2 regions of the Mesorhizobium sp. P2_E9 genome follow, and region 2 is predicted to be linked to the other one. Evidence: predicted binding sites of a transcription regulator. Region 2 holds the regulator's gene; the other holds the start of a gene.
What was found. The regulator HrcA, encoded in region 2, represses chaperone genes, less so after heat shock. The targets are predictions, from matches to a motif close to GTTAGCACTCNCNNNNNGNGAGTGCTAAC.
Positions count from the first base shown of each region.

Region 1: AC1D05_RS28615 (co-chaperone GroES) is a predicted target of HrcA. The motif match lies at 5,453-5,481, and genes of this name have one in related genera.

Region 1 is NZ_JBFUET010000018.1:105,214-121,077, forward strand. Features, by position in the region: gene AC1D05_RS28580 (AraC family transcriptional regulator) at 1-150, opposite strand, end outside; gene AC1D05_RS28585 (AraC family transcriptional regulator) at 272-1,156, opposite strand; gene AC1D05_RS28590 (SDR family oxidoreductase) at 1,348-2,082, shown strand; gene AC1D05_RS28595 (hypothetical protein) at 2,102-2,401, shown strand; gene AC1D05_RS28600 (DNA-3-methyladenine glycosylase I) at 2,414-2,983, shown strand; gene AC1D05_RS28605 (hypothetical protein) at 3,003-3,161, opposite strand; gene groL (chaperonin GroEL) at 3,311-4,942, opposite strand; gene AC1D05_RS28615 (co-chaperone GroES) at 5,035-5,400, opposite strand; gene AC1D05_RS28620 (hypothetical protein) at 5,648-5,902, shown strand; gene AC1D05_RS28625 (DUF1488 family protein) at 5,899-6,165, shown strand; gene AC1D05_RS28630 (DUF6500 family protein) at 6,248-6,469, opposite strand; gene AC1D05_RS28635 (hypothetical protein) at 6,534-6,725, opposite strand; gene AC1D05_RS28640 (hypothetical protein) at 6,737-6,943, opposite strand; gene AC1D05_RS28645 (diguanylate cyclase domain-containing protein) at 7,357-8,418, opposite strand; gene AC1D05_RS28650 (LacI family DNA-binding transcriptional regulator) at 9,078-10,121, shown strand; gene AC1D05_RS28655 (ABC transporter substrate-binding protein) at 10,185-11,432, shown strand; gene AC1D05_RS28660 (carbohydrate ABC transporter permease) at 11,610-12,536, shown strand; gene AC1D05_RS28665 (carbohydrate ABC transporter permease) at 12,536-13,393, shown strand; gene AC1D05_RS28670 (glycoside hydrolase family 127 protein) at 13,414-15,402, shown strand; gene AC1D05_RS28675 (acyltransferase family protein) at 15,472-15,864, opposite strand, start outside.
Region 2 is NZ_JBFUET010000009.1:198,277-214,140, forward strand. Features, by position in the region: gene AC1D05_RS17385 (undecaprenyl-diphosphate phosphatase) at 1-350, shown strand, start outside; gene AC1D05_RS17390 (YraN family protein) at 527-904, opposite strand; gene rsmI (16S rRNA (cytidine(1402)-2'-O)-methyltransferase) at 897-1,811, opposite strand; gene AC1D05_RS17400 (hypothetical protein) at 1,980-2,165, shown strand; gene AC1D05_RS17405 (hypothetical protein) at 2,173-2,361, shown strand; gene AC1D05_RS17410 (low molecular weight protein tyrosine phosphatase family protein) at 2,452-2,775, opposite strand; gene hemW (radical SAM family heme chaperone HemW) at 2,779-3,957, opposite strand; gene rdgB (RdgB/HAM1 family non-canonical purine NTP pyrophosphatase) at 3,954-4,601, opposite strand; gene AC1D05_RS17425 (VOC family protein) at 4,601-5,011, opposite strand; gene rph (ribonuclease PH) at 5,027-5,743, opposite strand; gene hrcA (heat-inducible transcriptional repressor HrcA) at 5,941-7,026, shown strand; gene AC1D05_RS17440 (hypothetical protein) at 7,118-7,315, shown strand; gene AC1D05_RS17445 (PQQ-dependent sugar dehydrogenase) at 7,408-8,775, shown strand; gene AC1D05_RS17450 (LysE family translocator) at 8,885-9,502, shown strand; gene cysK (cysteine synthase A) at 9,701-10,681, shown strand; gene AC1D05_RS17460 (glutathione S-transferase family protein) at 10,819-11,445, shown strand; gene AC1D05_RS17465 (RNA polymerase sigma factor) at 11,449-12,693, opposite strand; gene AC1D05_RS17470 (YciI family protein) at 12,719-13,087, opposite strand; gene AC1D05_RS17475 (SDR family oxidoreductase) at 13,230-14,903, opposite strand; gene AC1D05_RS17480 (thiol-disulfide oxidoreductase DCC family protein) at 14,928-15,362, opposite strand; gene AC1D05_RS17485 (hypothetical protein) at 15,595-15,735, opposite strand.

The DNA of each region.
Region 1 (15,864 bases), on a different contig from region 2:
GGTTGACGTGAACTGCCGGTGGAAATGGTATTTCGAGAACGCCGCGACGCCGCTCAATGCTTCCAGATCCAGATCGTCATCCAGATGCTGGTCTATATGATCCAGCACCCGCTGCATCCGGGCATGGTAGTTTTCAAGTGCCGCCTTCAACGTCCCGTCCTCCGTAGCGACCCCAGTTAGGCGCTCCCATAGATGACACGCTCGACCGATCTTGCGGTTTGACGTGGGATCCCCGCCAGCGGCCTCCTGCAGGTGCCGGATGTCCGTGATCCTACCGGCTTGCCGCGACATCGCGCAGCGGTGGCCGACCATAGAGCCGGCTGTACTCGCGGCTGAACTGCGACGGGCTCTGGTAGCCGACGCTGTAGCCGGCCGAGCCGACATCCAGCCGCTCAGCCAGCATCAGCCGCCGCGCCTCGTGCAGACGCAGCTGCTTCTGGTACTGCATCGGCGTCATCGCCGTGACCGCCTTGAAATGATGATGCAGCGACGACACGCTCATGCCGGCATGTCCGGCCAGCTCTTCGATGCGCAGCGGCCGCGTGAAGTTCTGCCGCAGCCAGGCGACCGCCTGGGCGATCCTGTTGCTCGGCGTCTCGACCATGGCGATCTGCAATAGGCTGGGACCGAACGGACCGGTGGCCACACGGTAGAGGATCTCCTGCTCGATCAACGGCGCCATGGCGGGAATATCCCGTGGTCGGTCCAGCAGGCGCAGCAGCCGCATGACAGCATCGAGCAAGTCGGGTGGCGCCTTGTTGACCGCCACCGCCCGCATGTCGTGCGGGGCGGCCGGCGCCGTACCGATGCGGCCGAACAGTTCCTTCAGCCGCTCCGGCTCGATCCTGAGACCAAGCCCAAGGTTCGGCACCTGCGGGCTCGCCTCCGTCACGCGCGATACGACCGGCAGGTCAAGCGACACGACCAGATAATCGCCAACGCCATAGGTATGGAGTTCCGGCCCGAGCGTCAGGCTTTTCGCGCCCTGCACCACCAGCGCGAAGCACGGCCATTGCGCGGTGTAGACGCTTTTGTCGGTCGAGGAACGCCGGCTGAAGAACAAGGTGTCGATCGCCGTCGCGCACTCTTCGTCCTCCCCCGTGAAGCGGGCGATGATCGACGCCATCTCGCCATAAGGGTCGTGTGCAGTCGTCAAACGGCACCTGAAGTCTTCGAAATCATCATGACGCGATCATATCCGATCCTGCAATCCCGGCCAGCCGCGACAGCCGATCTTTGCAGGATCATGCATGAATCTTGCAGGATCGCGATAACGCCCGGCGGTCGCCACGTCGCATAACGCCGCCATCGGGAGCTTTGCCTCCCAACCAACAGGCGGAGCCTTTCATGACAAGTTCACCCGGCAAGGTCGTACTGATCACCGGCGCCTCAAGCGGCATCGGCGAGGCCACGGCCCGCCATCTCGCAGCAAGCGGCCACAGCATCGTGCTCGGCGCCCGGCGCACCGAGCGGATTGCTGATATCGCGCGAGACATCGAACTGGCCGGTGGCCAGGCATTTTCCCGGGAACTCGATGTCACCGAGCTCGACAGCATGAAAAACTTCGTCGCCGCCGCTCATGAGCGCCATGGCCGGATCGACGTGCTAGTCAACAATGCCGGCGTGATGCCGCTGTCGTTCATGGCCGAGTTGCGCGTCGACGACTGGAACCGCATGATCGATGTCAATCTGCGTGGCGTGCTCAACGGCATCGCCGCCGTGCTGCCGGTCATGACCGAACAGAAATCCGGGCACATCATCAACGTCGCCTCGGTCTCCGGGCATCGGGTCGACCCGACGGCCGCCGTCTACAGCGCCACCAAATTCGCGGTCAGGGCGCTGTCTGAAGGGCTGCGCCAGGAAAGCCGGAACCTGCGCGTGACGGTGGTCAGCCCCGGCCTCACCCGCACTGAGCTGTTCGACGGCATCGCCAACCCACAGGTCGAGGCCGGCGCCCGCGCCATGCTGGATGATGCCTCCATCCCGCCCGGTGCAATTGCCGAAGCGATCGGCTTTGCCATCGGCCAGCCGGATGGCGTCGACGTCAACGAACTGGTCGTGCGCCCGACGGCGCAAGGCTGAGCACCAACGGAGAGATGACATGACCGAAGCGATCGAAGTGACGACCTTCAGGCTGAACGGCCAGTCCTGCGCCGAATTCATCGCCGCCAATGCCGATATCGACGCCTGGCTGAAGCGCCAGCCGGGCTTCCGGTCGCGCCGCATCGCCGAGCGCGACGACGGCACCATCGTCGACGTGCTGATCTGGGGTTCAGTCGAGGCCGGCCACAAGGCGGCAGGCGGCATCATGACCGAGATGGGGCATTCGCCGGTACATGCGATGATCGACCAGCGCACGGTGGACTGGACCGTGGCGCCGGTTCGCCACACTATCGGGTGACGGAGGACCGAGATGGACATTCACGCACATCACCGCTGCGGCTGGGCCGAAGGCGACCCGCTGATGCGCGCCTATCACGACGAGGAATGGGGCGTGCCGCAGCATGATCCCCGCATGCTGTGGGAAATGCTGATGCTGGAAGGCTTTCAGGCCGGTCTCGCCTGGATCATCGTGCTCAGGAAGCGCGAAGCCTTCCGCGCCGCCTTCGCCGGTTTCGATCCACAGAAAGTCGCGCGCTTCGGCCCGGCCGATATCGAGCGGGTGATGGCCGATCCCGGCATCGTGCACGCCCGCGCCAAGATCGAAGCGACGATCCGCGGCGCGCAGATCTTCTGCGAGATGGCGGAGCGCGGCGAGAGCTTTGCCGACTTCTGCTGGTCGTTCACCGATGGCAAGGTGATCAAGAGCGACGGCCATGGCTTCATCGCCACATCGCCGCTGTCCGAACGGATTTCCAAGGAGATGAAGCGCCGCGGCTTCAAATTCGTCGGCCCGACCATCGTCTATGCCTGGATGCAGGCCGTCGGCATCGTCAACGACCACGCCTCCGGCTGCTTCCGGCGATCGCAAGTCGCGCTTTGATCGCGGCGGCGTCAGTCGCCTACATCGGGCGTTTGGGCTCGCTCTTGGGCGGCGTTGCCGTGTCTGAATCGGATTTCTTGTGCTTGTCGGCGGCAATCCTGCGGATGCGGTCGAAGCGGCTTTCCTCGGTTTTTTCGGTCGTGACGACCGTCTCTGGCTTCCGCACGAACGTGATCATGGATCCGTCTCCTGGGCTAGAGGCCTGTGCGCCGGGAGAAATCCCCCGGCGGTAATCATTTCAACTCCTGTGAAGAGCTGGCCTGGTCGGATTCAAGTCAGATCCGAAAGATGGCTCCTGAGAAGCCACCTTCGCAGACCGGCTGAATTTTAGTAGCCGCCCATACCACCGCCACCACCACCCGCAGGTGCCGCATCCTTGGCCGGGATATCGGTGATCATCGCTTCGGCGGTGATCAGAAGTGCTGCGATCGAGCCGGCGTCCTGCAGTGCGGTGCGCACGACCTTTGCCGGGTCGACGATGCCGGCCTTGATCATGTCGACATAGGTCTCGTTCTGGGCATCAAAGCCCTGATTGTGATCCTTGCTGTCGGTGAGCTTGCCGACGACGATCGAGCCTTCGACGCCGGAATTCTCGGCGATCTGGCGGATCGGCGCTTCGAGCGCGCGCAGCACAATCGAAATGCCTGCCGTCACATCGTCATTGGCGCCGGTCAGGCCGGCAAGCGCCGAACGGGCACGCAGCAGGGCGACGCCGCCGCCGGGCACAATGCCTTCCTCGACCGCCGCGCGCGTCGCATTCAGCGCGTCGTCGATGCGGTCCTTCTTTTCCTTGACTTCCGACTCGGTGACGCCGCCGACGCGGATGACGGCAACGCCGCCCGACAACTTGGCCAGCCGCTCCTGCAGCTTTTCCTTGTCGTAGTCGGAGGTGGTCTCCTCGATCTGGCCCTTGATCTGGGCGACACGCGCCTGGATGGTCGCCTTGGTGCCGGCGCCGTCGATGATCGTGGTGGTGTCCTTCTCGATCAGCACGCGCTTGGCGCGGCCGAGCATCTCGATGGTGACGTTTTCGAGCTTGATGCCGAGATCCTCGGAAATCATCTGGCCCGCGGTCAGCACCGCGATGTCTTCCAGCATCGCCTTGCGGCGATCACCGAAGCCCGGCGCCTTGACGGCCGCGACCTTGAGGCCGCCGCGCAATTTGTTGACGACCAGCGTGGCAAGCGCCTCGCCTTCGACGTCTTCCGAGATGATCAGCAGCGGCCTGCCGCTCTGCACCACCGCTTCGAGGATTGGCAGCATCGCCTGCAGATTGCCGAGCTTCTTCTCGTGGATGAGGACGTAGGGCTCTTCCAGTTCGACGCGCATCTTGTCGGCATTGGTGACGAAATACGGTGAGAGATAGCCGCGGTCGAACTGCATGCCCTCGACGACGTCGAGTTCGGTTTCGGCGGTCTTGGCTTCCTCGACGGTGATGACACCGTCATTGCCGACCTTGTCCATCGCCTTGGCGATCATCTCGCCGACGGTCGCGTCGCCATTGGCGGCGATGGTGCCGACCTGGGCGATCTCGGCCGACGACTTGACCTTCTTGGCCTTCGACTTGATTTCCCCGACGACGGCGGCAACCGCCTGGTCGATGCCGCGCTTCAAGTCCATCGGGTTCATGCCGGCGGCAACCAGCTTGGCGCCTTCGCGCAGGATCGAGGCAGCCAGCACCGTGGCGGTGGTGGTGCCGTCACCGGCGAGGTCGTTGGTCTTCGAGGCCACTTCGCGCACCATCTGCGCGCCCATGTTCTCGAACTTGTCGGCAAGCTCGATTTCCTTGGCGACGGTGACGCCGTCCTTGGTGATGCGCGGCGCGCCATAGGCCTTGTCGATGATGACGTTGCGGCCCTTGGGGCCGAGCGTGACCTTCACCGCATTGGTGAGGATCTCGACGCCGCGCAGCATGCGGTCACGCGCGTCGGTGGCGAATTTGATTTCCTTGGCAGACATGATTTTCATCCAGTTCGGTTGATGAAGGCAGAGCCTCCATGATCAATCTCTGAGCGGCCTTGCGCGTCCCGAAGGACACGCGGGCGCGCTGATCAGGCAGCCTTCTTGGCGGCCACGGTCTTGGCGGCAACAGTCTTGGCGGCCACGGTCTTCTCGGGCGCTGCCTCGCTCTTGTCGATGACGCCCATGATGTCGGCTTCCTTCATGATCAGAAGGTCCTCGCCGTCGATCTTGACCTCGGTGCCCGACCATTTGCCGAACAGGATCAGGTCGCCCGCCTTGACGTCGAGCGGAACAAGCGCGCCGTTTTCGTCGCGTGCGCCGGGGCCGACGGCGATGACTTCGCCTTGCTGCGGCTTTTCCTTGGCATTGTCGGGAATGATGATGCCGCCCTTGGATTTGATATCGCCTTCGGCGCGCCGGATGACGACGCGGTCGTGGAGTGGCCGAAACTTCATGAAAACTTCTTTCTGGGGCCAGCTTAGGCGGCCGCTTCCCCCATATAGGCGCTTTGGCACTCGATAGATAGGAGTGCCAAAAATTATTCGCGGGGCCAATGAAATATTGAAAAGTATTATTTCGGTCGGCGATTCCGTGATATCGCGAATGGCATAAATAATTCGAAAAATTGAATTTTGCCGGTCGAGTGCCTATTTATCGGACAAGTTCACTTTCACGATTTCAAACGCAAGGGAGATTTGTTCGATGGCCGAAGGCAATCAGACGATCATGGAAAAAGCTGAAGCCCGCTTTGTCGACAAGCAGAAGAAGACGGCCGAGCGCAACAAGGCAACCGCCGAGTACATGTCCGAGGCCAAGGCCAGGGAGATCAAGACGGCGAAGCTCAGGATTTTGCGGCTGGCCAAGGAAGAGGCCGACCGGGTCGCCGAAGCCCTGAACCCGACGCCGAAGAAGAAGCGGGCGACCAAGAAGGCCGCCACAATGGAGGTCAAGACATGAGTCTCACTTTCCCCAACCGCAGCCGCAGCTACGACGAAGCCGGCAAGCGCATCCGTTTCGTCGGCCATGACGGCATGTTCCAGATTTCCTTCTCGGTCGCCGCCGACGCGATGACCCGGATGCAACCGGCAACCGCGGCCAACGAGGCAGGCTACCTCGCCACGTTCGACACGCAGAGCAGTGCCATCCGCGACGTGGCGTCGAAGGCTTACGACCGCACCCGCAAGAGCATGTATGTGCTGACGGCCGCCGACTTCGGCTGATCAGCCCAATGCATGTCGCTCAAAAGTGGCCCCGGTTTTGAGACAACGACATGCATAGAAACGACATGCATAGAAACAAAGACTAAACCTCCATGCCTTCGATCATCGTGCGTATCTTCGAGGCCTTTTCGAAATGATCGAGGCGGTGGGTTCTGATCCACCATTCCGCTGCTTCCATCAGTAGTTCGGGGTCGTCATTCCTGTTGGCGAAAAACGCGTAGAACGACACGCCGACGGCAGGCCCTTTCTCGGAGATTTTGCGGTCGCAGACCGCCAGTATCTTTTGCCTCAGGCTCGCTCTCACGGGAATCCTCTGGTTTTGGTTCGGCTGGGTCTTGGCCCGGCCTTCGAGCCGGCAACCGGAACGTTCAATCCTTGCGCTCCGCCCTCTCCCGGCGCCTGACGTCGCGCACATTCATCTGCACGACCATGTCCTCGGCCTCGCGCGGGCTCATGCCGACCATCACTTTTTGCCTGACCACGGCTGGCTGGCCGGTGAAGACGTCGACTATGGTCCAGCTCTGGGGAAGCTCCATGCGCAGTGTGTAGCGATTGGCCATACTGGCTTACCTCAGCCATGCATCATGAAAAACACGGCTCCGAGGACCAGCACCGTCCAGACGATCACCGACAGCTTCAGCACCATGCCGCCATGCGCGGCCAGAAACTCCCGCAAGCGCGGCACGATGCCTGCCGAAGAGGCCGGTGCCGCCAGAACAGCCACACGTGCCTTGACACCAAGTTTTCCAAAGACCGGCAGCAGTGACGGTTCACGCACGAAATAACCTCGAATGTCGGGGAAATCGGAGCGAGCATGCTCGCGCCCTTGCATAGCACTCTTTTCGCGAGTGCCCTGCACGCCAAATGCAAATAGGCGGTATTAACGTCGGCCCTACGCCTTCATGGCCTGAACCGCGCAAATCGGCTGCGATAGGAGATCCGGCGCAGGTTTACCGCTATATGATTTTTGGAGGCCTCGCCTCGGGATCGAACCGAGGCTTCAGAGATTTGCCGTCTCCAGCGTAGCCGCTCCGCCACGAGGCCATTGCCGTTGACCTAACGGGGAAATGCTTGCGGAAAAGTTAAGCCCGAAGGCCGTTCTGTCGACACTTTGCGAAATGCCCGCTTGGCGCTTGCCACGACGACGCTATGCGCTTTTCCCATAGCCGTTCAGGCATTTCCTGAAAGAGCTCAGGCCGCGGCACTCCGGCCTTTCGCACCGGCTTCCGCCTTGAAGATGCGGAACGTGTTGCGCCCTGCCGCCTTGGCGGCATAGAGCGCGGTGTCGGCCTGCGCGAACAGCTCGCAAGGCGAGCCTGCCCCGGCAAAGGCAATACCGACCGAGGCGCCGAGCCTCAGCGACTGGCCGCGGACCGCCACCGGCTTGCCCATCCTCTCGATGATGCCGCGCGCCACGCCGGAGACAGCGCCCCGGTCGAGATGCGACCCGAGCAGGACCGCGAATTCGTCGCCGCCGACGCGCGCCACCAGTTCCGCCTCGCCGCAGCCGCCGGCAAGGCGCTCGGCCGCCGCCTTCAGGCACTCGTCACCGACGACATGGCCGAACGTGTCGTTGACCGCCTTGAAGCCGTCGAGGTCGACCAGCAACAGCGCGCCGAGCGGGCGGCTGGCATCCACCTGCGCCAGCCGCGCCTGGAACCGGGTGCGGTTGGCAAGCCCGGTCATGGCGTCGAATTCGGCGAGATAGCGCATCCGGTCCGAGAGGATCTTTTCCTCGGTGATGTCCTGCTTCATGCCGAAGATACGCACCGGCACACCCTCCTCGCACTCGACGGTCGCGGTGATGCGGATCCAGCGGCTGTGTCCGGCGAAAGTGGTGATCTCGGCGTCGAGGGAAAAGCCGCTGCGCTCGGCGATCGCCCGGCTGCGCAAACTGTCCAGCGCCTTGCGCGACTCCGTCGGATAGCACTTGACGATTTCCGAGCGATCGAGGACCGAGCCGCGTGGCAGGTCGAACAGATCATAGACCACATCGGTCCAGTGCAGCTGTTCGCCGGGCAGGCTGCACTCCCACACGCCGATCCGCGCGGCGACCGAGGCGCGGTCGAATATCTTGCGGCTGTGCGCCAGCGAAACCTCTTGCCTGGCGATCAGCGCGGCCTGTGCCGCGACTTGCCGCTTGAGTTGGGCGTCGGCGGCGGCATCGCGACGGCGCTCGTCGGCGCTGTCGTGCCCCGCCCGCTTGCCGGGCTGCGAGGCCGGGCCTTTCGGAGCGTATGATGGATCGGGCATGGCGGAATTCCTGGCGGGGACCCACCATGGCGCAACAGCGATTAAAACTTCGCTGACAATCCGAGGGTTCCTCGCCCCACGGGAGTGGCTACGGCATGCACACATCTCCAAGCAGCTGGTCTTTGGCGATAGCGTGACTGATCAGCCCGAGGCTTGATTGCCACGTGGTTCCCCCAATCCGTCGCTGCTCCGCAGCGCCACCTTTCGCCCCTCCGGAGGGAAAGGAAGGGAGCGTTGCTGGACGAGCGTTGACGGCAAAAAGCCTGGCGCCTTTCCTCTACCCCGTCGATCGGGGGGTCCGAAGGACGGGCGAGACCCGTGGCTCGCCCCGACAGGTGGCTCGGCGAAGCCGAGACGGAGTGGGGGTCGACCAGCGCAGCACAAGACAATGCATGCGCCAAGCTGCCATGCACGCCAATCACAGAAAGATGTGTGCACAGCATAGAGTGGGGGGCGAGGAACCCAAGTCTTAGCCTCAGCCCTTGCTCTTCCCACCGAGTGACCTTCGCCACTTTTCCGCTTGAACGCTCCCCCAATCTGGCCTAGCCTGACCTGAGAAAAGGTTTTTCCAAACAGTTTCGAGCGGGCTCGGCCATTGGCCGGGCCTTATTCCGGCCTGTAAGAGAAAACCTTTTCCCAACTAAGGATTTCCGTGCGCGATGGCATCGGACGATCAGCCAGTTCCGGTCTTTCCCAAGCCCGTCACCTTGCGTGACGTGGCGGCGCAGGCCGGCGTCAGTGTCGCCACCGCTTCGAAGGCGCTCAACGACCAGGGGCGCATGACCGCCGAGACGCGCGAGCGTATCCGCGAGACGGCGCGCAGCCTCGGCTTCCGCCCCAACAGCCTGGCGCAGAGCCTGCTCCGGCGCCGCTCTTTCACCGTCGGCCTGCTCACCAACGATACCTATGGCCGCTTCTCGCTGCCGCTGATGTCGGGCATTTCGGACGCGCTGGTCGACAATGGCGTCTCGGTGTTCCTGTGCAATGTCGAGGAGGATCCGCGCCTCGGCCAGCTGCATGTCGACGCCATGCTCGACAAGCGCGTCGACGGCATCATCGCCACCGGCAAGCGCATCGACCGCCATCTGCCTGTCGATCTCAGCAATTTGCGCGTGCCGGTGATCTATGCCTTCACCCAGCCCGATCCCGACGCCGTCGCCTTTGTCTCCGACGATGCCGGCGGCGCGCGGCTGGCGGTCGAGCATTTCTGCCGGCTCGGCCGCAGGCGCATCGCCCATGTCAGCGGGCCGGCGAGCTTTGCCGTGGTCCATGCCCGCGCCCAGGCCTATCGCGACGTGCTCGCAGAAAACGGGCTGCCGGTCACCGATCCGCTGCTTGGCTCCTGGTCGGAAGCCTGGGGGCATGAGGCTGTGGCGCGGCTGTTCGACAGCGTGGGAGAAAAACCGGACGCCGTCTTCTGCGGCAACGACCAGATCGCGCGCGGCGTCATCGATGCTCTGCGCGAACGCGGCCTCGCCGTTCCCAGTGACGTCGGCGTCATCGGCTTCGACAATTGGGAGATTGTCGCCGAAGCGACGCGCCCGCCGCTGACTTCGGTCGACATGAACCTGACGGCGCTCGGCCGCGAAGCCGGGCTGACCCTGCTTTCGCTGGTCGGCGGCACATCAGCCGCGCCGGGTATTCGAAAACTGCCGTGCCGGTTGGTGGTGCGGCATTCCTGCGGCCGCCCGATGGACGGCTGAAAACGAAGCGCCGCGCGAGCGGCGCCAAGCCGCGGACAGCGGCCAAACCTGGAGGAGGAGAAGATGAGGAACCTGATTGCCAAACTGGCCCTGACCGCTGCCGTGCTGGGCAGCGGCCTCGGCGCTGCCGCCGCCGACACCGCCAACATCTGGGTGCGTGCCGACGGCTCGAACTTCATGCCGAAGATCGTCGACGCCTACAACAAGGCGCACAAGGACCAGATCAAGCTCGACATCATCCCCAATGCCGAGATCATCCCGAAATATGGCGCCGCCGCCGCCGGCGGAACGGCGCCCGACGCGCTGTCGCTCGACCTGATCTACACACCGTCCTTCGCCGCCTCCGGCCAGTTGGAGGACATCACCGACTGGGCGAAGTCCCTGCCCTATTTCGCCAGCCTGTCGCCGGCGCATGTCAAGACCGGTACCTACAAGGACCATATCTATGGCCTGCCCTTCTCGGCCGACGCCTCGGTGCTGATCTGGAACAAGAAGCTGTTCAAGCAGGCCGGCCTCGACCCTGAAAAAGGTCCGACCAACTGGGCCGAGATCGCCGCCGATGCCGAGAAGGTCAACGCACTTGGCGGCAACAACAAGGGCTTCTACTTCTCCGGCAATTGCGGCGGCTGCAACATCTTCACCTTCACGCCGCTGATCTGGGCTTCGGGCGGCGATATCCTCTCGGAAGACGGCTCGAAAGCGACGCTGGACAGCCCGCAATTGCGTGGCGCCATCGACCTCTACCGCTCGATGGTCAAGAAGGATCTGGTGCCGGCAGGCGCGCAGACCGACACCGGCGCCAACTTCTTTGCCGCCTTTGCCGCCGGCAATATCGGCATCTCGCCCTCCGGCGCCTTCGCCATCGGCGCCCTCAACACCCAGTACCCCAATGTCGACTATGGCGTCACCTTCCTGCCCGGCAAGGATGGCGGCTGGTCGTCCTTTGCCGGCGGCGACAATTTCGTCGTCACCAAGGGCACCAAGAAGCTCGCCGTGGTGAAGGAGTTTTTGGACTTCGCTTATTCGCTGGAAGGCCAGACCATCCTCGCCAAATATGGCAGCCTGCCGGTACGCGGCGACATCGCCAAGGATGCGCTGAAAGATCTCGACCCGCGCTACCAGATCGCCGCCGAGGCTATGGCCAAGGGCAAGACGCCCTATTCGGTGGTGTTCAACGATCTGATCAACTCCGCCAACGGCCCGTGGACGCAGATGATCAACGAGGTCTTCTTCGGCGACGATGTCGACGGCGCCATCGCCAACGCGCAGGAGACCATGCAGTCGATCATCGACCAGGCGCCGCAGAAGTAAGCGGCCGCCCCCACCTCCCCCTCGAGGGGAGGTCGGACCGCAGGTCCGGGTGGGGTCGTCTCGGCAGTGCTCGACGTTCCTTTTTTCGTCGGCGCGCTCCGGAGAGAACCCCACCCCCGGCCTACGGCCGGACCCTCCCCTCGAGGGGGAGGGGGACGTAGCGCCAAGGGAACAGCCATGACCTCCATCACAACCACCACCGCCCCGCCTCGCGCCAGAAAGCTGATCGGCGCAGGGCGGCGGCAGTGGATCGGCCTGCTCTATGTCGCGCCGGCGGTGGCACTGGTCATGCTGTTCTTCGTCATCCCGCTCGGCATGACGGCATGGATGTCGCTGCACAATTGGCCGCTGATGGGCGAGCATTCCTTCATCGGCCTCGACAATTACTGGGCGATCCTGCGCGACACCCGATTCTGGAACGCGCTCAGATTCACCGGCTACTACACGGTGATCGTCACCATCGCGATCTTCGCCATTGCCTTTCCCCTGGCGATCTTCATCGAAAAACCGCGACCGCTGACCAACCTCTACCGTACCGCCTTCTTCATGCCCGCGGTGGTCGGCTTTGCCTCGGCGAGCCTGCTGTGGTCATGGCTCCTGAATGTCGATTCCGGCCTGTTCAGCCCAGCCGCCTATGAGCTCGGCCTGATCGACAAGAAGTACAACCTGCTCGCCACCTTCCAGCCGGCCTTCTGGTCGATCGTCGCCATGGTGGTGTGGAAGGTCGCCGGCTTCACCATGATCATCCTGATGACCGGCCTGCAATCGATCCCGCAGGATTTGCAGGAGGCCGCCGTCATCGACGGCGCCGGGCCGTTCGCAAGGTTCAGGGCGATCACGCTGCCGCTGATGCGCCGCACGCTGGCGCTGGCGCTGATCCTGTCGGTCGCCGGCTCGATCCTCGCCTTCGACCAGTTCTACATCATCCTGCGTGGCGGCCCGCGCAACCAGACGCTGACGGCGGTCTACTGGATCTTCAACCAGTCCTTCGTCTCGTTCAAGCTCGGCTATGGCGCCGCACTTTCGATGGTGCTGCTGGTGATCCTGGTGGCGCTCAGCCTCGTCCAGCTCTGGCTGCTGCGCAAGCCCGAGGGGCTCGACTGATGGCGCAGGCGATATCAGCCCGAGGCAAGCTCGCCGCCCGCTTCGCCAGGCATTCCACCGGCATCATCGCCTCGGTGCTGTTCGTGGCGCCGATCGTGTGGACGGTGCTGTCGGCCTTCAAGCCGGCGGCCGAAGCGCGCCTGCCGCCGCTGCCGCCATGGCCGACCACGGGCTTCTCGCTCGAAAACTACGCCACGCTCAACTCCTTCGGCGACGGGCTGTGGGCCTCGGCGCAAAACAGCATCTACGTCTCTGTGATGACCGTCATTTTGTCGGTCATCGTCAGTGTGCTCGCCGGCTACGGCTTCTCGCGCTTCCGCTTTCCGTTCAAGGACCTGTTCTTCGTCCTCATCCTGTCGACGATCATGATCCCCTTCCAGTCGATCCTGACGCCGATCTTCCTGGTGCTGACCAAGCTTGGCCTGCACAACACGCTGACCGGCCTGGTCGGCGTCTATGTGACGCTGCAGCTGCCGTTCTCGATCTTCATGATGCGCAACGCCTTCGACGCGGTGCCGCGCGAGATCGAGGAGGCCGCGCGCATGGACGGCGCCAACAACGTCACCATGCTCTTGAAGGTGATGCTGCCGCTGGTCTGGCCGGGCGTCGTCACCATCGCGCTGTTTGCCTTTCTCGGCGCCTGGAACGAATTCCTCGCCGCCCTGGTGCTGATGACCGACCAGTCCAAATTCACCCTGCCGGTGATGATGACCGCACTGCAGTCGGGCCGCTTCGGCGCCATCGACTGGGGTGCCGTGCAGGCGGGCGTCACCGTGATGATGGTGCCCTGCCTCATCCTGTTTCTCGCGCTGCAGCGCTTCTACATCCGCGGCCTGATGGCCGGGGCCGTCAAGTAATCGACAAATGGAGTAAGTTCATGACCGCATCGCCATCCCCCCGCCCCGCCACAAAGGGAAAGCCGAAGCTCGCCTTCCGCCCGCTGCCGGTGCCGCAGGTCGACGTGCACGGTTTCTGGGGCGACCGCGCCGACGCGGTGGCGACCCGCACCGCCGACATCCTCTACGAGCGCTGTGTCGAGGCGCGCATGCTGGAGCAGATCGATCCGGACCGCCCCTCGCCCGGAATCGTCATTCCCTTCCACTCGCCCTCGCCCGATGAAGCCAACCGCCAGGGCGCGGAATTCACCGGCTCGACGGTGACGACGCAGATGTTCTGGGATTCCGATCTCGGCAAGACGATCGAGACCGCGGCCTATTCGCTCTACCGGCGCAAGAACCCGCAACTGGAAAAGAAGATCGACGCCGTCATCGACATGTACGGCAAATTGCAGCAGGAGGACGGCTATCTCTCCAGCTGGTACCAGCGGATCCAGCCCGGCAAGCGTTGGACCAATTTGCGCGACTGCCACGAGCTCTATTGCGCCGGCCACCTGATCGAAGGCGCGGTCGCCTACTACCAGGCGACGGGCAAGCGCAAGCTACTGGATATCATGTGCCGCTATGCCGACCACATCGCCTCGGTGCTGGGACCGGAGCCCGGCAAGAAAAAGGGCTATTGCGGCCATGAGGAGATCGAGCTGGCGCTGGTCAAGCTCTCGCGAGTGACCGGCGAGCAGAAATACATGGAGCTGGCGAAGTACTTCATCGACCAGCGCGGCCAGCAGCCGCATTACTTCGACGAGGAAGCCCGCGCCCGTGGCGCCGACCCGAAGGCCTATCATTTCAAGACCTACGAATACAATCAGTCGCACAGGCCGGTGCGCGAGCAGGACAAAGTCGTCGGCCATGCGGTGCGGGCCATGTATCTCTATTCGGGCATGGCCGACATCGCCACCGAATATGGCGACGATAGCCTTCGCGTGGCGCTTGACCGGCTGTGGGACGATCTCACCACGAAAAACCTCTACATCACCGGCGGGCTCGGGCCGTCGGCGCACAATGAGGGTTTTACCAGCGACTACGATCTGCCCAATGAGAGCGCCTATGCCGAGACCTGCGCGGCCGTCGGCCTGGTGTTCTGGGCGAGCCGCATGCTCGGCATGGGGCCGAACGCCCGCTATGCCGACATGATGGAGCGCGCGCTCTACAATGGCTCGATCTCGGGCCTGTCGCTCGACGGCTCGCTGTTCTTCTACGAAAACCCGCTGGAAAGCCGGGGCCGGCACAACAGATGGAAATGGCACCGCTGCCCCTGCTGCCCGCCCAATGTCGGGCGCATGGTCGCCTCGATCGGCAGCTACTTTTACAGCCTGGCCGACGACGCGCTCGCCGTGCATCTCTATGGCGACTCGACCGCCCGCTTCGACATTGGCGACACTTCCGTCAGCCTTTCCCAAGCGAGCCACTATCCCTGGGATGGCGCCGTCGAGATCACCGTTGAACCGCAAGCGCCGGTGGAATTCACGCTGCATCTGCGCATCCCGGCATGGAGCAGCAGCGCGACGCTTCAGATCAATGGCGAGGCGGTCGACCTCGATGACATGACCAGCGACGGCTACGCCGCCATCCGGCGCGTCTGGCAAAAGGGCGATCGCGTCCGGCTCGATCTCGAAATGCCGATCGAGCGGCTCTACGCCAACCCCGAGGTCCGGCAGGATGCCGGCCGCGTCGCGCTGTCGCGCGGGCCGCTGATCTACTGCGTCGAGGCGACGGACAATGACAGCCGGCTGCATCGCCTGACCCTGCCGCGCACGGCAGGCATAGAGGCGCATGAGGCACCTGAACTGCTGGGCGGCGTGGTGACGCTTTCAGCCACGGCGCGGGCCGATGCCGGCGATGGCTGGCAGGACGGGCTCTACCGCTCCGAACCGCCGGCCAGCGTCGAGGCGCGGCTGACCGCCATCCCCTACTTCGCCTGGGACAACCGCGAGCCCGGCGAGATGCTGGTGTGGCTGCGGGACGGCTGAGGTCCTTGTTATGACGCAATTCCGGACGGAAAACCGCTTCACACTTTTCCTGGAATTGCTCAGGCTCGACTATGTCCGGCTTGATTGGGCGGCGGCAGCGGGCAGCGTCGTTTTCGGTGCCGCTTGCGGCGCGCTGTTGTCGATATGCGCCCAGGCCGGCCGTTCGAACAGGAACATGCCGAAGCCCACGCGTTGGATGATGAGGTAGAGCACCACCGGGCTGATGATCGAGACGAGCAGTACAGCCAGGCTGAGCATGCCGGTGTCGGTCAGCAGGCCGCTTGCCAGTGCGGCGCCACGGAAAAGCGACATCGGGATGGTGAAGGCGACATAGACGACCAGCGAATGTTCGCCGAGCCAGCGCAGCCATTCCATGACGGGGAATGTGCAGAGGAAGCCGCCAAGCACGCAAAGCGCCACGGCTCCTGCGACGGCCAAGGTGAGATGCAGCGGCGGCCATGC
Region 2 (15,864 bases):
GGCTTTTCCAGTGCCTGTCGCTGATCCCCGGCACGTCGCGCTCCGGCTCGACCATCGTCGGCGCGCTGCTGTTGGGCGTCGACAAGCGGGCGGCGGCGGAATTTTCCTTCTTCCTCGCCATCCCGACCATGGTCGGCGCCTTTGCCTTCGACCTGTTCAAGAACCGCAACGTGCTGACCACGGCCGACTTGCCGATCATCGCCATCGGCTTCGTCGCAGCCTTCGTCACCGCGCTTATCGTCGTCCGCTACCTGCTCGATTACGTCTCGCGCAACGGCTACTCGCTGTTCGGCTGGTGGCGGCTGGTGGTGGGGATTGTCGGACTGGTGGCGTTGATGATCTGGGGGTGAGGAGTGGTCCGCGTAGCGGACGGAAAGCCAATTGCTTGGCTTTCCGAACGACGAACGGTGAAGGCCCGGTCCGCCTTCGGGCGGATCAGAAGGTCCAGTGGACCTTTTGAAGGAGACTGAACGCCCGAAGGGCAGGGAGCCAGCGAAGGGCGAGCAACGCCCGTCAGTAGCTCCCTCTAATTCCGTCCATAAAACGCGTTCTCGACATGCACCGGCCAGCGCCAGGGTAGCACTGCGACCATGTCGAAGCGCATTGACAGTTTGCCGTAGTCCGGCTGTCGCGACAGCCAGATATCGGCGGCGCCCTCGATGCGACGCTCCGATTCGTGACCGATCGCCTCCATGGCTTCCATCAGCGTGCGCCGTACCTTGACCTCGACGAACAGCACCAGGTCGCCACGTCGCGCGATCAGGTCGATCTCGCCGAAGCGGGTGCGATGGCGGCGCGCGAGAATGCGGTAGCCCTTCAGCATCAAAGCTGCCGCCGCCAGCCATTCGCCGCGATGGCCGCGCCGATAGGCTTTCTGGCGGCTGGCGCTCGGACGCTCAGCCACCGTCGCCTTCTCCTGAGGCATCCTTGAGCTCCAGCAGCCGCCGATAGAGCGCCTGTTTCTGGCCGCCGGTCATCTTGGCAGCTTCCGCTGCCGCCTTGGAGGCCGGCATTTCGGCGGCAAGCGACAACAGCAGCCGGTCAATATCGGCCGGCTCGTCCGGCTTGGCCTCGGCGGGGCCGACGCAGACGACGATCTCGCCCTTCGGCGTGTCGGCCGCCGCATAATGGTCGGCCAGCGCCCGCAGCGTGCCGATGCGCATTTCCTCGAAGGTCTTGGTCAGTTCCCTGCCGATGGCGGCTTTGCGTTCGCCGCCGAGCGCTTCGACCATGGCGCCGAGCGACTCGGCCAGCCGCCGCGGCGATTCGAAGAAGATCAGCGTCGCCGGCACCGCCTTCAGCGCTTCCAGCCGCGTCAGCCGCTGGCCTGATTTGACTGGCAAAAATCCGGCGAACATGAAGGCGTCGGATGGCAGGCCGGATGCGGTCAGCGCGGCAAGCGGCGCCGACGGGCCGGGGATCGGCACGACGCGAATGCCGTGGTCGATCGCCTCGCCAACCAAGCGATAGCCGGGATCGGAGACCAGCGGCGTGCCGGCGTCGGAAATCAGCGCCACGCTCTGGCCGGCCTGAAGGGCTGATATCAGCTTCGGCCCGGCTTCGCCGGCATTGTGCTCGTGATAGGCGGTGGTGCGGCGTCGGATGCCGTAGCGGTCGAGCAGCACGCGCGACACCCTTGTGTCCTCGCAAGCGACGATGTCGGCTGCAGCCAGCGTCTGCAGCGCGCGCAGCGTGATGTCGGCGAGATTGCCGATCGGGGTGGCCACCAGATAGAGTGCCGGCTCGAGCGGACGGGCCGCGATCTCGGTCTGCCCGACCACATAGCTGCGCTTGCCCGTCTCATCGGTCACTGATGCCGTCTCCGTTCAGCCCTGTCTGGCCTGCCAAATCTTGTTTGGCATGGCTGGTGCCGGCTTGCAAAAGCTCACGCCGATGTAAGGCAATCGCCATGCCTTCGCCACAGTGGGGAACCAAACCGGAATTGGCAGATTTAGCCCCTGATTCCGGAGGAGGACAGGATGGACAGCCTAAGGATACAGGACGCTTTCGAACCCTACTATGCCGGCCGCAAGCGCGTCGCCGTACCCAGGGACAAGCGCCTGCCAGCCAAGACCGATACTAGCCTGACAAAGCGGGCGACAACCGCCTTGCCGACGAATGTCAGGCTTTCCGACAACGAACCAGACAGCACGACGGAGCACTGACCGTACGATGCCCAATCGCTTCGATATCTTCATCACCCGCCTTGAAACGAAAACCGCCAGAGAAGGCGTGCCGCCGCATCCGATGAACGACCAGCACAGCGTTCGCCGCGAAAAGGCCGATGCCAAACCGGCCCGGAACGGTGAGGCGCATGCCGAGAAGGATCGCGGCAAGCGCCGTTTCAAGCACGACGCCTGACAAGCGCGACCTCCGCGATTGCTCTCGCTTCGTCATCCTGGGCGGAGATGGGGCAATGCGGCGCGGATTCGAGGACGGCGAGGATCTGGTTCACCCCAGATAGCGTGAAACGCGCGCCTTCAGAAGGTCAATCAGCTCCAGGTCCATGAATTCATAGTTGTCCGGTATATCGAGGCAGATGACCCTCGCCTTCTTCAGGCTCGTCTTGAATTTCTTCTGCAGTTTGGTGCGGTGCGCCTTTTCCATGACGAAGATGATGTCGGCCCACTCCACCAAATCATGCGTCAGCGGCGTGTCGGCGTCATGGTTGGTCCCCGCCGATGCGACCTCGATATCCCGGCGCGTGGAAAACACCTGCTCGGCGGTCGGGCTCCGCAAGCGGTTCTGGCTGCAGATAAAGAGGACGTTTTTCAAAGGCTACCGCGCCAGGTCCGCCACCACGGCGTCGAGCACGATCATGCCGGCCGGCGTGGCGCGCAGCCGTGCATTGCCGATCGGCGCCACCAGCCCCTCGCCCTGCAGCGTCGACAGCCGTGCCGTCGACAGGCCGCGCCCGGAAAACGCCTCGTAGCGCGAGAGGTCGATGCCTTCGGCGAGCCTCAGCCCCATCAGCAGGAACTCGTCGGCCTCCTCCGAGCGCGTCAGGATTTCACCGCCGGTGACACCATGGCCCTTGGCCTCGACGAGGTTGGCCCAGGTTTCCGGCATCCGCTCGGCGATCGTCACCGTGCGGCGGCCATTCTCGACGAATCGGCCATGCGCGCCGGGGCCGACGCCGACATATTCGCCATAGCGCCAATAGGTCAGATTGTGCCGGCTTTCGGCGCCCGGCCGGGCATGGTTGGAAATCTCGTAGGCCGGCAGGCCGTGTGCCGTGGTGATCTCCTGCGTCAGCGCATAGAGATCGGCGGCGTGGTCATTGTCGGGGATGATGAACTTTTTTGCCGCATGCAGCGCGTGGAACGGCGTGCCTTCCTCGATGGTCAGCTGGTAGAGCGACAGATGATCGGCGGCATGGCCGATCGCCTGTTCGAGCTCCGCTGCCCAGTCTTCCGGCGTCTGGCCGGGTCGGGCATAGATCAGGTCAAAGGACAAGCGCGGAAAGATTTCCCGGGCCAGGCCGATGGCATGCAGCGCTTCGTCGACATTGTGCAGCCGGCCGAGGAAACGCAAATCCTTATCGTTCAGCGCCTGCACGCCGAGCGAGACGCGATTGACGCCCGCCGCCCGGTAGCCGCGAAAGCGTTCGGCCTCGACCGAGGATGGGTTGGCCTCCAGCGTCACCTCGATACCGTCAGGCACCGTCCAGTTCTTCGCCACCGCGTCCAGAACCCTGGCCACCGTTTCCGGCTTCATCAGCGACGGCGTGCCGCCGCCGAGGAAGATGCTGGTCACCTCGCGCGGACCGGTGCGCTGACGCATGGTTGCCAATTCCGCCTCGAAGGCGGCGGCAAAGCGCTCCTGGTCGACCGGCTGGTGGCGGACATGGCTGTTGAAGTCGCAATAGGGGCACTTGGCCGCGCAGAACGGCCAATGGATGTAGACGCCGAAGCCGGGGCTGCGATCCAGCGGCATGGTGATGCCGGATCCAGTCATGCCGAGCCCAATCTCGCTTTGGCGAATTTCTGGAAAGCACGGGCGCGATGTGAGAGCGCCGTGGCCTGGCCGGGTTTCCAGCCGTGTTTTTCCTCGGCGCTCATCTCGCCGAAGGTTTTTTCGAAACCATCGGGCAAAAACACCGGATCATAGCCGAAACCAAGCTCGCCGCGCGGCGGCCAGACCAGCGTGCCTTCGGCCTCGCCGCGATAATATTCGGCCTCGCCATCGGGAAAGGCCAGACAAATGACGGCGACAAAGCGGCCCTTGCGCTGCTCGGCCGCGGCGGCGCCGACTTCCTGCAGCGCCACTTCGGTGCGCTGCATGGCCATGGCGAAGTCTCTGCTGCCATCCGGCGTTTCGGCCCAGTTGGCGGTGTAGACACCGGGCGCGCCATCGAGCGCGTCGACACAGAGGCCAGAATCGTCCGACAGCGCCGGCAGGCCGGTCGCCTGTGCGGCGGCGAGCGCCTTGATGTAGGCATTTTCCTCGAAAGTGGTGCCGGTCTCTTCCGGCTCCGGCAGGCCAAAGGCCTTGGCCGACTTCGCCTCGAAGCCGAACGGCCCCATCAAATCGGCGAATTCGCGCAGCTTGCCCGCATTGTGGCTGGCAACGACGATCTTCTTGCCATCAAGAGTATGCATCAAAGGCCCCAGATTCTCGGCTCGGCGAACTCGATCGAATTGCCCGAGGGGTCGCGTATATAGATCGAACGGCCACCTTGCGGCCATTCGAATTCGCTTTCGATGGCGATTCTTTTTGTCGCCAGATGCGCTTTCCAGCCGGCGATTTCGTCGGCGGTTGCCGCAAAGCAGAGATGACCTTCGCCGACCGTGCCATGCGGCGGCACCGGCAGTCGGGCGTCGGGCGCCGGCGGGATCCTGGTTGCCTCGGCGTTGAAGATGAGCAGCACGCCGGCCCCGCAGCGGAAGAAGAGGTGGCGGCCGTCGACCTTGCCGAGGAGGGTGAGGCCGAGGATGTTGACATAAAATTCTTCCGCCGCCGCCAGATCGGTGACGTACAGGGCTGATTCCAGGATGGCGGAGGGTGTCACCAGAAAACCAATGGCCTAAGCCACCGCCATCTGCTGCAGGCTGACAAGGCGTTGGATGCCTTTCTTGGCCAGGCCCATCAGTTCTCCGAACTGGTCTTCCGAGAACGGCTCGCCCTCGGCGGTGCCCTGGATCTCGACGATGCCGCCCTTGCCGGTCATGACGAAATTGGCGTCGGTGCCGGCCGAGGAATCCTCGAGATAATCGAGGTCGATGACAGGCTGGCCGTCATGAATGCCGCAGGAGATCGCCGCGACATGGTCCTTCAGCACCTTGGCGACACTGGCCATCTGGCGGGCTTCCATCCAGCGCAGGCAGTCATAAAGCGCCACCCAGCCGCCGGTGATCGAGGCGGTACGGGTGCCGCCATCGGCCTGGATGACGTCGCAATCGACGGTGATCTGCTGCTCGCCCAGCGCCTGCAAATCGACCACGGCGCGCAGCGAACGGCCGATCAGGCGTTGGATTTCCAGCGTGCGGCCGCCCTGCTTGCCGGCGGAAGCCTCGCGGCGCATGCGCTCGCCGGTCGAGCGCGGCAGCATGCCATATTCGGCCGTCACCCAGCCCTTGCCGGAATTGCGCATCCAGCCGGGCACCTTTTCCTCGAGGCTGGCGGTGCACAGGACATGGGTGTCGCCGAACTTCACCAGGCATGAGCCTTCGGCATGCTTGGAGACGCCGCGCTCGAAGGAGATGGCGCGCATTTCGTCGAATTGGCGTTTGGAGGGTCGCATTCAGGCTACTTTCTTGTCACTTTTTGAAATCTTGGCCGGCTTGTAGCCGCATGGGGCCTATGGCGCAAAGGAAAATGGCCTGACGGCCGCAAACGCGGCACCGGGTGATCTGGCCAGACACCGGGTGCCTGACACAGACACTGGGTTGCGCGAGCCTAGTGTAAGTCTATATTCTTGGGCCGGAGGTTTTTGGCCACATGACCAAAGCAGTCGCCGAACCCAGTTTGCTGTCGCCCGCTCTGCAATCGCTGGATATGCGCTCGCGTGACATCTTCCGGCGCATCGTCGATTCTTATCTCAGGGATGGCGAGCCCGTGGGCTCGCGCAGCCTGTCGCGCATCCTGCCCTCCTCACTGTCGCCGGCCACCATCCGCAACGTGATGAGCGACCTCGAGCATCTTGGCCTGATCTACGCTCCGCACATCTCCGCCGGCCGGCTGCCGACGCAGGCGGGCCTGCGCTTCTTCGTCGACGCCTTCATGGAGCTTGGCGACCTCTCCGACGAGGAGCGCCGTACCATCGAGGCACAGGTGCGGGCCTCCGGCTCGGGCGCGACGCTGGAGCACATGCTGACCGAGGCCAGCCAGATGCTGTCGGGCATGTCGCGCGGCGCCGGCCTGGTGCTGGCCGCCAAGAACGAGGTGGCGCTGAAGCATATCGAATTCATCCAGCTGGAGCCGACCAAGGCGCTGGCCGTGCTGGTGTCACAGAATGGCGATGTCGAAAACCGCGTCGTCGAGCTGCCCGCCGGCATCACCGTCTCGCAACTGCACGAGGCGTCGAATTTCCTCAATGCGCATATTCGCGGCCGTACGCTGGCCGAAGCCCGGGTCGAGATCGCGCGCATCAAGGAAGAGACACGGGCGGCGCTTGATACGCTGTCGCAAGACCTCGTCGAGAAGGGCCTGGCGGTGTGGGCTGGCGCCGACAGCGGCCTGCCGGCGCGGCTCATCGTGCGCGGCCGCGCCAATCTGCTCGAAAACGTCACCGCCCAGGCCGATATCGAATTGCTGCGGCATTTGTTCGAGGACATGGAGACGCAGGATGGGCTGATCCAGCTGCTTGATCTGGCCGAGCAGGGATCGGGCGTGCGCATCTTCATCGGTTCGGAAAACAAGCTGTTCTCGCTGTCGGGCTCGTCGCTGGTGGTCGCGCCCTATCGCGACAAGGATGCCCGCGTCGTCGGCGCGCTCGGCGTCATCGGTCCAACCCGGCTCAACTACGCCCGCATCGTGCCGATGGTCGATTATACCGCGCAGCTGATATCGCGCATGTTGCGCTAGGTGTATTGATATTCAGCCGGCCTGCAAACGGCCTGACCTGAATCTCCGCACCTGGATCCTGAATCGAACAAGGCTGCTGAGGAGAAAAAGAATGGCACTCGAAGAACTCAAGGCCCGGATCAGCCTGCTGCTCGAGGAGATGGTCAACCAGCCGGAAGACCAGCACGAAATCCAGGAACAATTGCGCGAAAAGCTGCAGGAAATGCGTGCCATGGGCCTGCCGTTGCCGGCGGATCTGGTCGCGCTGGAAAAACGCCTCGATGACGATTTTTTAGCCGCCGGGACATAGACCAGAACCCGGACTTTCGCTTCCAGCGCATCTGAGGCGGAACCCGGGGACAGACCGGCCGTTGGTTCCTTCGCGACCCGATGGAGGACAAAATGATCCGATTGGCCGGACTGGTGCTTCCCGCCCTCTTGCTGACAAGCGTGGCGTTCGCCCAGCAGGCCGATCAGCCGGTGCTGAAGGGCGCGGCCGCCTTCGGCGACTGGCGCGCCGACAATCCCGGGGTGCGCCGGCTGATAACGCCGGAAGAGCTGCCGAAGCCCTATGTCACCAAATCGGCCTCGAACGGCGCCGGCCTTGCCGAAAGGCCAGCGGACGCCAAACCGCAATTGCCGCCCGGCTTTTCGGCCGAGCTGATTGCCTCCGGCATCGACAATCCGCGAGTCGTGCGCGTCGCACCCAATGGCGACCTGTTCGTCGCCGACAGCGAAGCCAACCAGATCCGCGTCTATCGGCTGTCCAAGGACAGCGCCAAGCCTGCCGAAGACGGCATCTTCGCCGGCAATCTCAACCAACCCTATGGCATTGCCTTCTATCCGCCAGGCGATGACCCGCAATGGGTCTATGTCGCCAACAGCGACAGCATCGTGCGCTTTGCCTACCGCAAGGACGACCTGAAGGCATCGGGCGAACCGGAAACCATCCTCGACAACATTCCCTCGAACCATCACTGGACGCGCGACATCGTCTTTTCGCCTGATGGCAAGACGCTCTATCTGTCGGTCGGCTCGGGTTCGAACGTCGCCGAGGATATGGGCAAGGAGCCGGATGGCGGCTTGGACGCGTGGGTCAAGGCGAAGCCGCTGGGCGCCACCTGGGGCTCCGAAGAAGGCCGCGCCGACGTGCAGGCCTTCGACCCGGACGGCAAGAACGGCCGCATCGTTGCCACCGGCCTGCGCAACTGTTCGGGCATGACTGTCCAGCCGGCGACCGGTGCGCTGTGGTGCGTCGTCAACGAGCGCGACGCACTCGGCGACAATGTGCCGTTCGAATACGCCACGTCGGTTCGGGATGGCGCCTTCTACGGCTGGCCGTGGTACTATATCGGCAACCATGAGGATCCGCGCCACAAGGGCGCGCGCCCCGATCTCGCTGGCAAGGCCGATATTCCCGATGTGCTGATGCAGGCGCATTCGGCGCCGCTCAACATCGCCTTTTACGACCGCAAGGATTTTCCGGCCGACAGCGGTTTTCCCAGGGAATACCGGGGCGACGCTTTTGTCGCCCTGCACGGTTCGTGGAATCGCGGCAACAGGACCGGCTACAAGGTGGTCCGCCTGCTGTTCAGGGATGGCAAGCCGACCGGCGAATACGAGGATTTCATGACCGGCTTCGTCGTCTCCAATGGCGACGTGTGGGGTCGGCCGGTGGGCGTGGCAGTGGCGGCCGACGGCGCGCTGATCGTGACCGAGGACGGCAACGGCACAATCTGGCGCGTGACCTATGATGGCGGGCGGTCCTGACCGCGTTTCGGCGTGGTGCAATGGAATCCGGCGTCAGGCAATTCCCGCTTGCCTGACTTTGTGCGACAAGGCGCCGTCCCAACAGCGTTCCCGGACGCAAGGTTCGACCATGACCCTCACCGGCTTCCTCGCCTACAGTGCCGCCCTCGGCATCGCCGCCGCCATTCCCGGCCCCGGCGTCACCGCGCTTGTCGCGCGGGCGCTCGGCTCCGGCTTTCGCTCGTCGCTCGCCATGTCGTTTGGCCTGATGCTGGGCGACCTCACCTATCTGACCGCCGTCGTGCTTGGCCTCGCCTTCGTTGCCCAGACCTTCGGCATGGTTTTCCTCGCCATCAAATGGCTGGGTGTCGCCTATCTCGCATTTCTGGGCTGGCGCTTCTGGACCGCCGGCATCACGCCCGAAACCGTCGAAGCCCGGAAGGGTAAGGGCGGACTGGTTTCGAGCTTTGTCGCCGGCCTCACCGTCACGCTCGGCAATCCGAAGACGATGATCTTCTACCTCGCCATCACGCCGACCATCGTCGACCTGAAGACGATCACACTTGCGGACTACGGCATTCTCGTCGCGCTGACGGTCGTGGTCCTTTCTGTCGTGCTGGTGCCCTACCTGGCGCTCGCGGCCAAGGCGCGCTGGTTCCTGAAATCGCCGCGTGCGCTGAAGGTGCTGAACCGCACCGCCGCCGGCTTCATGGTGGGCGCCGCAGCAGCGATCGCGGCCCGCCAGTAGCACCCTTTCAGCCAAAACATTCCGGGGCCAGGCTTCCTCGTGAAATGCTTTTCCGGGACAAGGGCGTTTTAGACACAGGCCCCACTCGGATATTTCCGGCCGACAGCTTATGTTGCGCGGCTGAAAGCCTTATCTTGCCGGCTGCAATGCCACTTGCCTGAAATTCTCCACTTGCCTGAAATTCTGGGAGCGAAACCAATGAACAAGCCTGTCACCTCCGCCCGCGTCCCCGGCCGCGGCCGCATCTACAGTTCCATCACCGACACGATCGGCGACACGCCCCTGGTACGGCTCGACAAGTTCGCCAAGGAGAAGGGCATCGTCGCCAATCTCGTTGCCAAGCTCGAATTCTTCAACCCGATCGCCTCGGTCAAGGACCGTATCGGCGTGGCGATGATCGAGGCGCTGGAGGCGGCCGGCAAGATTTCGCCCGGCAAGACGACACTGATCGAGCCGACCTCGGGCAACACCGGCATCGCGCTTGCCTTCGCCGCCGCTGCCAAGGGCTACAAGCTGATCCTGACCATGCCCGAGACGATGTCGGTCGAGCGCAGAAAAATGCTGGCGCTGCTCGGCGCCGAGCTGGTGCTGACCGAAGGCCCCAAAGGCATGAAGGGCGCCATCGCCAAGGCCGACGAGCTGGCCGCGACGATCCCCAACGCCGTCATCCCGCAGCAGTTCGAAAACCCCGCCAATCCGGAGATCCACCGCAAGACGACAGCGCAGGAAATCTGGAACGACACGCAGGGTGAGGTCGATATCTTCGTCGCCGGCATCGGCACGGGCGGCACCATCACCGGCGTCGGCCAGGTGCTGAAGAAACTCAAGCCCTCGCTGCATGTCGTCGCCGTCGAGCCGGAAGCCTCGCCGGTGCTGTCGGGCGGCCAGCCTGGCCCGCACAAGATCCAGGGCATCGGCGCCGGCTTCGCGCCGAAAATCCTCGACACCACGATCTATGACGAGATCGTCAAGGTTTCCAACGAGGATTCCGTTGCCAATGCGCGCCTCGTCGCCCGCCTCGAAGGTGTGCCGGTCGGCATCTCGTCGGGTGCTGCCCTGCAAGCGGCAATCGTCGTCGGCTCGCGGCCGGAGAATAAGGGCAAGACCCTGGTCGTGGTCATCCCCGATTTCGCCGAACGCTATCTGTCGACCATCCTATTCGAAGGGCTGGGGGCGTAGTTCCGCAGCCTCGACGAACCGCGGCATTTGCTGGCCCGCTGAAAAACCGCTGGTGGCGATCGCCGGCGGCTTGAGCGAGACGCAGCTTCCGGTTCATATCGCCCCGGCCCGTTTTCCACGGGCCGGGGGAGGATTTCATGTACAAGCTTTATACCCGCCCGGGCAGCGGCGGCTTCGTCGTCGAGGCAGCACTCGCCTTGGCCAACGCGCCATTCGAGCAGATCGACGTGCCGAAGACCGACCGGCCCGATCCGGCCTTCCTCGACATCAGCCCGCTGAACCAGGTGCCGGTGCTGACCTTGCCGGACGGAAGCTCGATGACCGAATCGGCGGCAATCTGCATCCTGCTCGCCGAGCGCCATCCCGATGCCGGCCTGGCGCCGGCGGTCGACGCGCCGGCCCGCGCCGAGTTCCTGCGCTGGATGGCCTTCATGTCGTCGGTGCTCTACCCGGCGGTGCTGCGGCTCTACTACGCCTATCGCTACACGGCCGACGCCGACGGCACGAAGGCCGTCAAGCAGGCGGCCGTCGCCGAAATGGACCGCGGTTTCGCCGTCCTCGATGCCGCTCTGCAAGGCCGTGATTGGCTGGTCGGCGAGACCATGTCGCTGGCCGACATCTATCTCGTCATGCTCATTGCCTGGCATCCCGACATCGACAGAGCGCGGGCGGCATGGCCGAACATTGAACAGCTCTGGGCCAAGTTGCGTGGCCATCCGCTGATGAAGAGACTCAACATTTCGCACGAGATGTGGCCGGGCTGAAGGTCAGTTGCGCAGCGCGGCGCGTTCGTCCTGCAGAAACCGGCGCACCGCCGGATCGCGCTCGAGGCCGATCGCCCTGTCATAGGCCTCGCTTGCCTGCGGCACCTGACCGAGCCTGGCCAGGAGACCGGCCCGCGCCGCCCAATAGGGCTGATACTCATTGAGCCGTTTGTCGTCGCCCAGCACGTACAGGGCTGCCAGCCCCGCCATGGCGCCCTCCGTCTCGGCGAGTGCCACCGCGCGGTTGATCGCCACCACCGGCGATCCGACGATCGAAAACAGCGCGTCGTAGAGCGCGCGGATCGCCGGCCAGTCGGTGCGGCCGGTCAGCCGCCGCGCCGCATGCGCCGACTGGACGGCCGCCTCGAGCTGGTAGCGGCCGACGACGCCGCCCGCCGCGGCATGGGAAAGCAGCGCCTCCGCCTCATCGATGAGAGCGCGGTCCCACAGCGCGTAATCCTGTTCGGCCAGCGGCACGAAGTCGCCTTCGGCGCTGCGCCGGGCGGCGCGGCGCGCCTCGGCAAACAGCATCAGCGCCAGCAGGCCAAGCGCTTCCGGCTCTTCCGGCATCAGCGTCGCCACCAGGCGGCCAAGCCAGATGCCTTCGGTGGCAAGGTTGCGGCGCCGCGTCTCGGTGCCGGCCGGATCGGACCAGCCTTCGGCGAAAGCCGCGTAGATCGCCTCCAGCACGGCATCCAGCCGTTCGCCGAGTTCGGCCCGCTCCGGCACGCGGAATGGAATGCCGGTTTCGCGGATGCGCGCCTTGGCGCGCACCAGCCGCTGGCCCATCGTTGCCGGCGAGACCAGGAAGGCGGAAGCGATCGTCGCGGCATCGAAGCCAAGCACGGTCTGCAGGATCAACGGCGCCCGCACACCCGGCTCGATCGCCGGATGCGCGCAGGCAAACATCAGCCGCAGCCGCTCGTCGGGCAGGTCCTCCTCGGTCATATGCGCCTCCATCTCTTCGGCGATCAGCTGGAGATGATCGCGGGCCGCCTCTCGGGTGAGCCGCCGCCGCACCGCATCGACGCGGCGGCGTCGCGCCACCGCCAGCAGCCAGGCTTCCGGCTTTTCAGGCACGCCTGACTTTGGCCAGCGTTCGAGCGCCGCGGCAAAGGCGTCGGCCAGCGCATCCTCGGCGGCGGCCACGTCGCGCGTGCGCGCCGCAAGCCAGGCGACCAGCTTGCCATAGCTCTGCCGGGCGGCGGCCTCGGCGGCCGCCCGGGCGATCTCCGGGCGACTGTCCATCACATCGTCATTTCTGGGCACATTGTCATTTCTTGGGCATGTAGTCGGCCATCTCCCAGATCGGCCGCAACTCGACCGTGCCGGTGCTCGCCGCCGGACAGCGTGCCGCCCATTCGATGGCGGTGTCGATATCGGCCGCCTCGATCATGTAGAAGCCGGCAAGCTGCTCCTTGGTGTCGGCATAGGGGCCGTCAATCACGTTGGTCTTGCCGTCGGTGATCCGCACCGAGGTGGTCGCCTGGCTCGGCCGCAGCCGTTCGCCGGCGAGCCATGCGCCGGATTTCTTCAACGCTTCGGTATAAGCGGCATAGGCCGCGCTCATCTGCTGGGCCTTCTCGATCGGCGTGTTCGCCAGCGCGGCTTCGTCGCCGTTGATCAAAATCATGTATCGCATGGGTCTTCTCCCGTGGTTTCCAAGGCCGCGTCCTTGCGGGGCCAGACGTATGTCGCGCGGCGGCAACCGATTTCGACAGGGCGCAGGAAAAATCTTTCGACCCTGATCGGTCACGGCACAAGCGGAGAGCTCGCACCCATTGCTAATCAACCGGTTCGAGCCAGCCACGATAACGCACGATCAAGCCGGTGAGCGAGTGCGAAATCTCGACATGGAAGCGGAAGCGGCCATCCTCGACCGTCTCAAAGGAGGTCGAGCGCGGGCAGAGCCACATCGGCAAGGGCAGGCCGAGAATGCTCCAACGGCGCAGGACGAGCGACAATCTGCCCTCCCCGGTCACCAGCGCCATGGCAAAGGTCAGCAGGCCAAAGCGTTCGCACAGCAGGCGCTCGGAACGACCCCGCCCCGCGAACTGGCGGCTGGAAAAGCTGTGCGTGCCGAATGTCCGCGTCCAGGTTTCTTCCTCCTTGTCGACGTCGAAGCGGACCCGCACCGGAATATCGGTGCCTGACCCGGGAAAGCCTACCAGCCAGGCCGTTAGCCGGCCAAGGATATTTGATCCGCGTTCGACGCTGGCGCGGCCTTCGGCCGTTTTCGCCTTGTCGTGCATAGCGCGGATTTCATCGGGCAAGCTTTGCCAGGCCTCACCGAGCAGGTTCGCATAGAGCGGCTCACCTGGGCTGCCGGCCGTGTCTTCACGAAAGCCGGGATAGATCGTCCTGCCCGCGAACAGGGCCTCGTAGTCGGCAAGCTCGAGATCGTTCACGGCGGCGCGGGCACCGGCCACGGGCACACATCCGTCGAGCGCCTTGCTCACCAAGGCCTCGACCGCCATCGATGGGATCAACGGACCGTCATCGCCTTCGGCCAGCAGATGCCATGAGCGTTTGAGCGGGACACCGGCCCGGTCAGCACCTTCGACCGCGACGAACATGCCGCCGCGATGCTCACCCCAGCGCAGCCGGTTGGTTGCCCAATACATCAGCGGGGCGAGCGGCGACAGCGAGCGCACCAGCCCGATGCGCACCAGCCAGGCAAGGCCGCTCAAGGCGCGATGCAGGATTTCGGGCACCGGCCCCGCTCCCATCCAGATGGTTTTCGCCTGCGGCCACAGTTCTGCCAGCGCGCGCAGGTCCGGCACGTCGACGAGCGAAAACAGCGTGTTCTTCAGCGGCACGCGGCCGGGCGGCGCGATGGTATAACGCACCTGCTCGGTGAGCGGATGGCCCTGCGCATTACCGCAGTCGCGCACCAGTGCGACCGGCTGGCCGGCATAGCCGGCGATCGCCCGGATGACGTTTTCGCCGACGCCGGCATAGGGCGACGGCGCGATCCCGCCGGTGATCGTGTCGACCCGCGCCATGTCGGAGGACAGCCGGCGCACCACCGCCGCCGTCAGCACGGGAAAGCTGGAGACGCCGGACAGCACGAACAGCCCGGCTCGCTTCGCGGCCGCATCGAAGGCCGGCACGCCGGCGACGAAATCCGATCCATCGGCGAGATCGAGATAGTTGACGCGCTTGGCGATGCAGGCCTCGATCAGCCGATAACGGCCCTCGCCATAGGCCTGGAACGGGCCGCTGGCGTCGACCAGCGTGTCTGGCGATAGCGACGCCAGCTGCGCGGTGAGATCGCCATCGCGGTCGAACGCGGCCGGGATCAACTGCGCGGCCACCGCGCCACGGCTTGCGCACCAGGCCTCGGCCTTGGCCAACGAGCGGCCGGCGACAACAATCGTCAAGCGCGGCTCGTTCTCCAGCAGCTGGATGATGCGTCCGCCAAAGGTGCCGTAGCCACCGACGATGAGAAGCTTCATGCCTGGCGCGCCCTGGAGCAACATTTAGCCAAGGAACCGCTCCCTCAGCTCGGCGGAAGGAATGTCGCAACTGTCCTTTCTGCCGAACAGCGCATAGCGATTTTTGGCGATACGGTTGTAGAGCCAGTCGCGCAACGGGCGCGGCAGCAGCAACAGCACCCTGGCCGCCCGCCACGGCCAGCCCAGTTCCGACATCACGGCGACAAAGCTGTCGAGCTGTGTGAAGGCGATGCCGTCGACAAGGACGAGATTGGTTTCGTAAGAGTCCGTGCGCAGTCCATGCTTCCTGAACAGCGCTGCGCCGAAGGGCGATTGCGCGGTGGCGAAGCGGAAGCGGTTTTTGCGGTCGAGCCTGACCATCATGCGCACAAAGCCGGAGCACAGCACGCAGACGCCGTCGAAGACGATCAGCGGATGGCTGGCATCGAAGGATGGTTCAGCGGGACTTGGCTTGGCCAAATTTGACTTGGCCAGAAATGATGGGGGCAGACTTGACTGGGGACGGTCGGTCACGCGGGCCTCGGCTGCTCGTGTCCTGGGACACTAGGCCAGCCGGAGGCGGGATCAAAGACGTGGCGATGTCGCACGACGCCTGTCGCTCAGAGCCGGGCGCTCGGAACGATAGGTGGTGGCGCGGGAGTTGTCACCCGGCCTGCAGATACGGCTGTTGTGGCGGCTCTCGAACGTCATGTCAGTGCGCGCCCAACGACGTGCCGCGACGGGCGCAAGCCGGACCGGGGCCGCGCATGTAATAACGCTCGGGCCGATAGGTCGGCGCGACGAATTCGCGGATGGCGGCGGCATAGCCGATGAGGTGCGTAAGGAAGTTCATTTACCCTGTCCCTGTCCCGATTTTCGGATGTCCCTTCCGATTGACGGACATCATAGCGCCGAGGCGTGAATAGTCGGTGAACACGATGTTAATATCTGGTCGAAAACCCGTTGCTTCGTGGCCGGAATG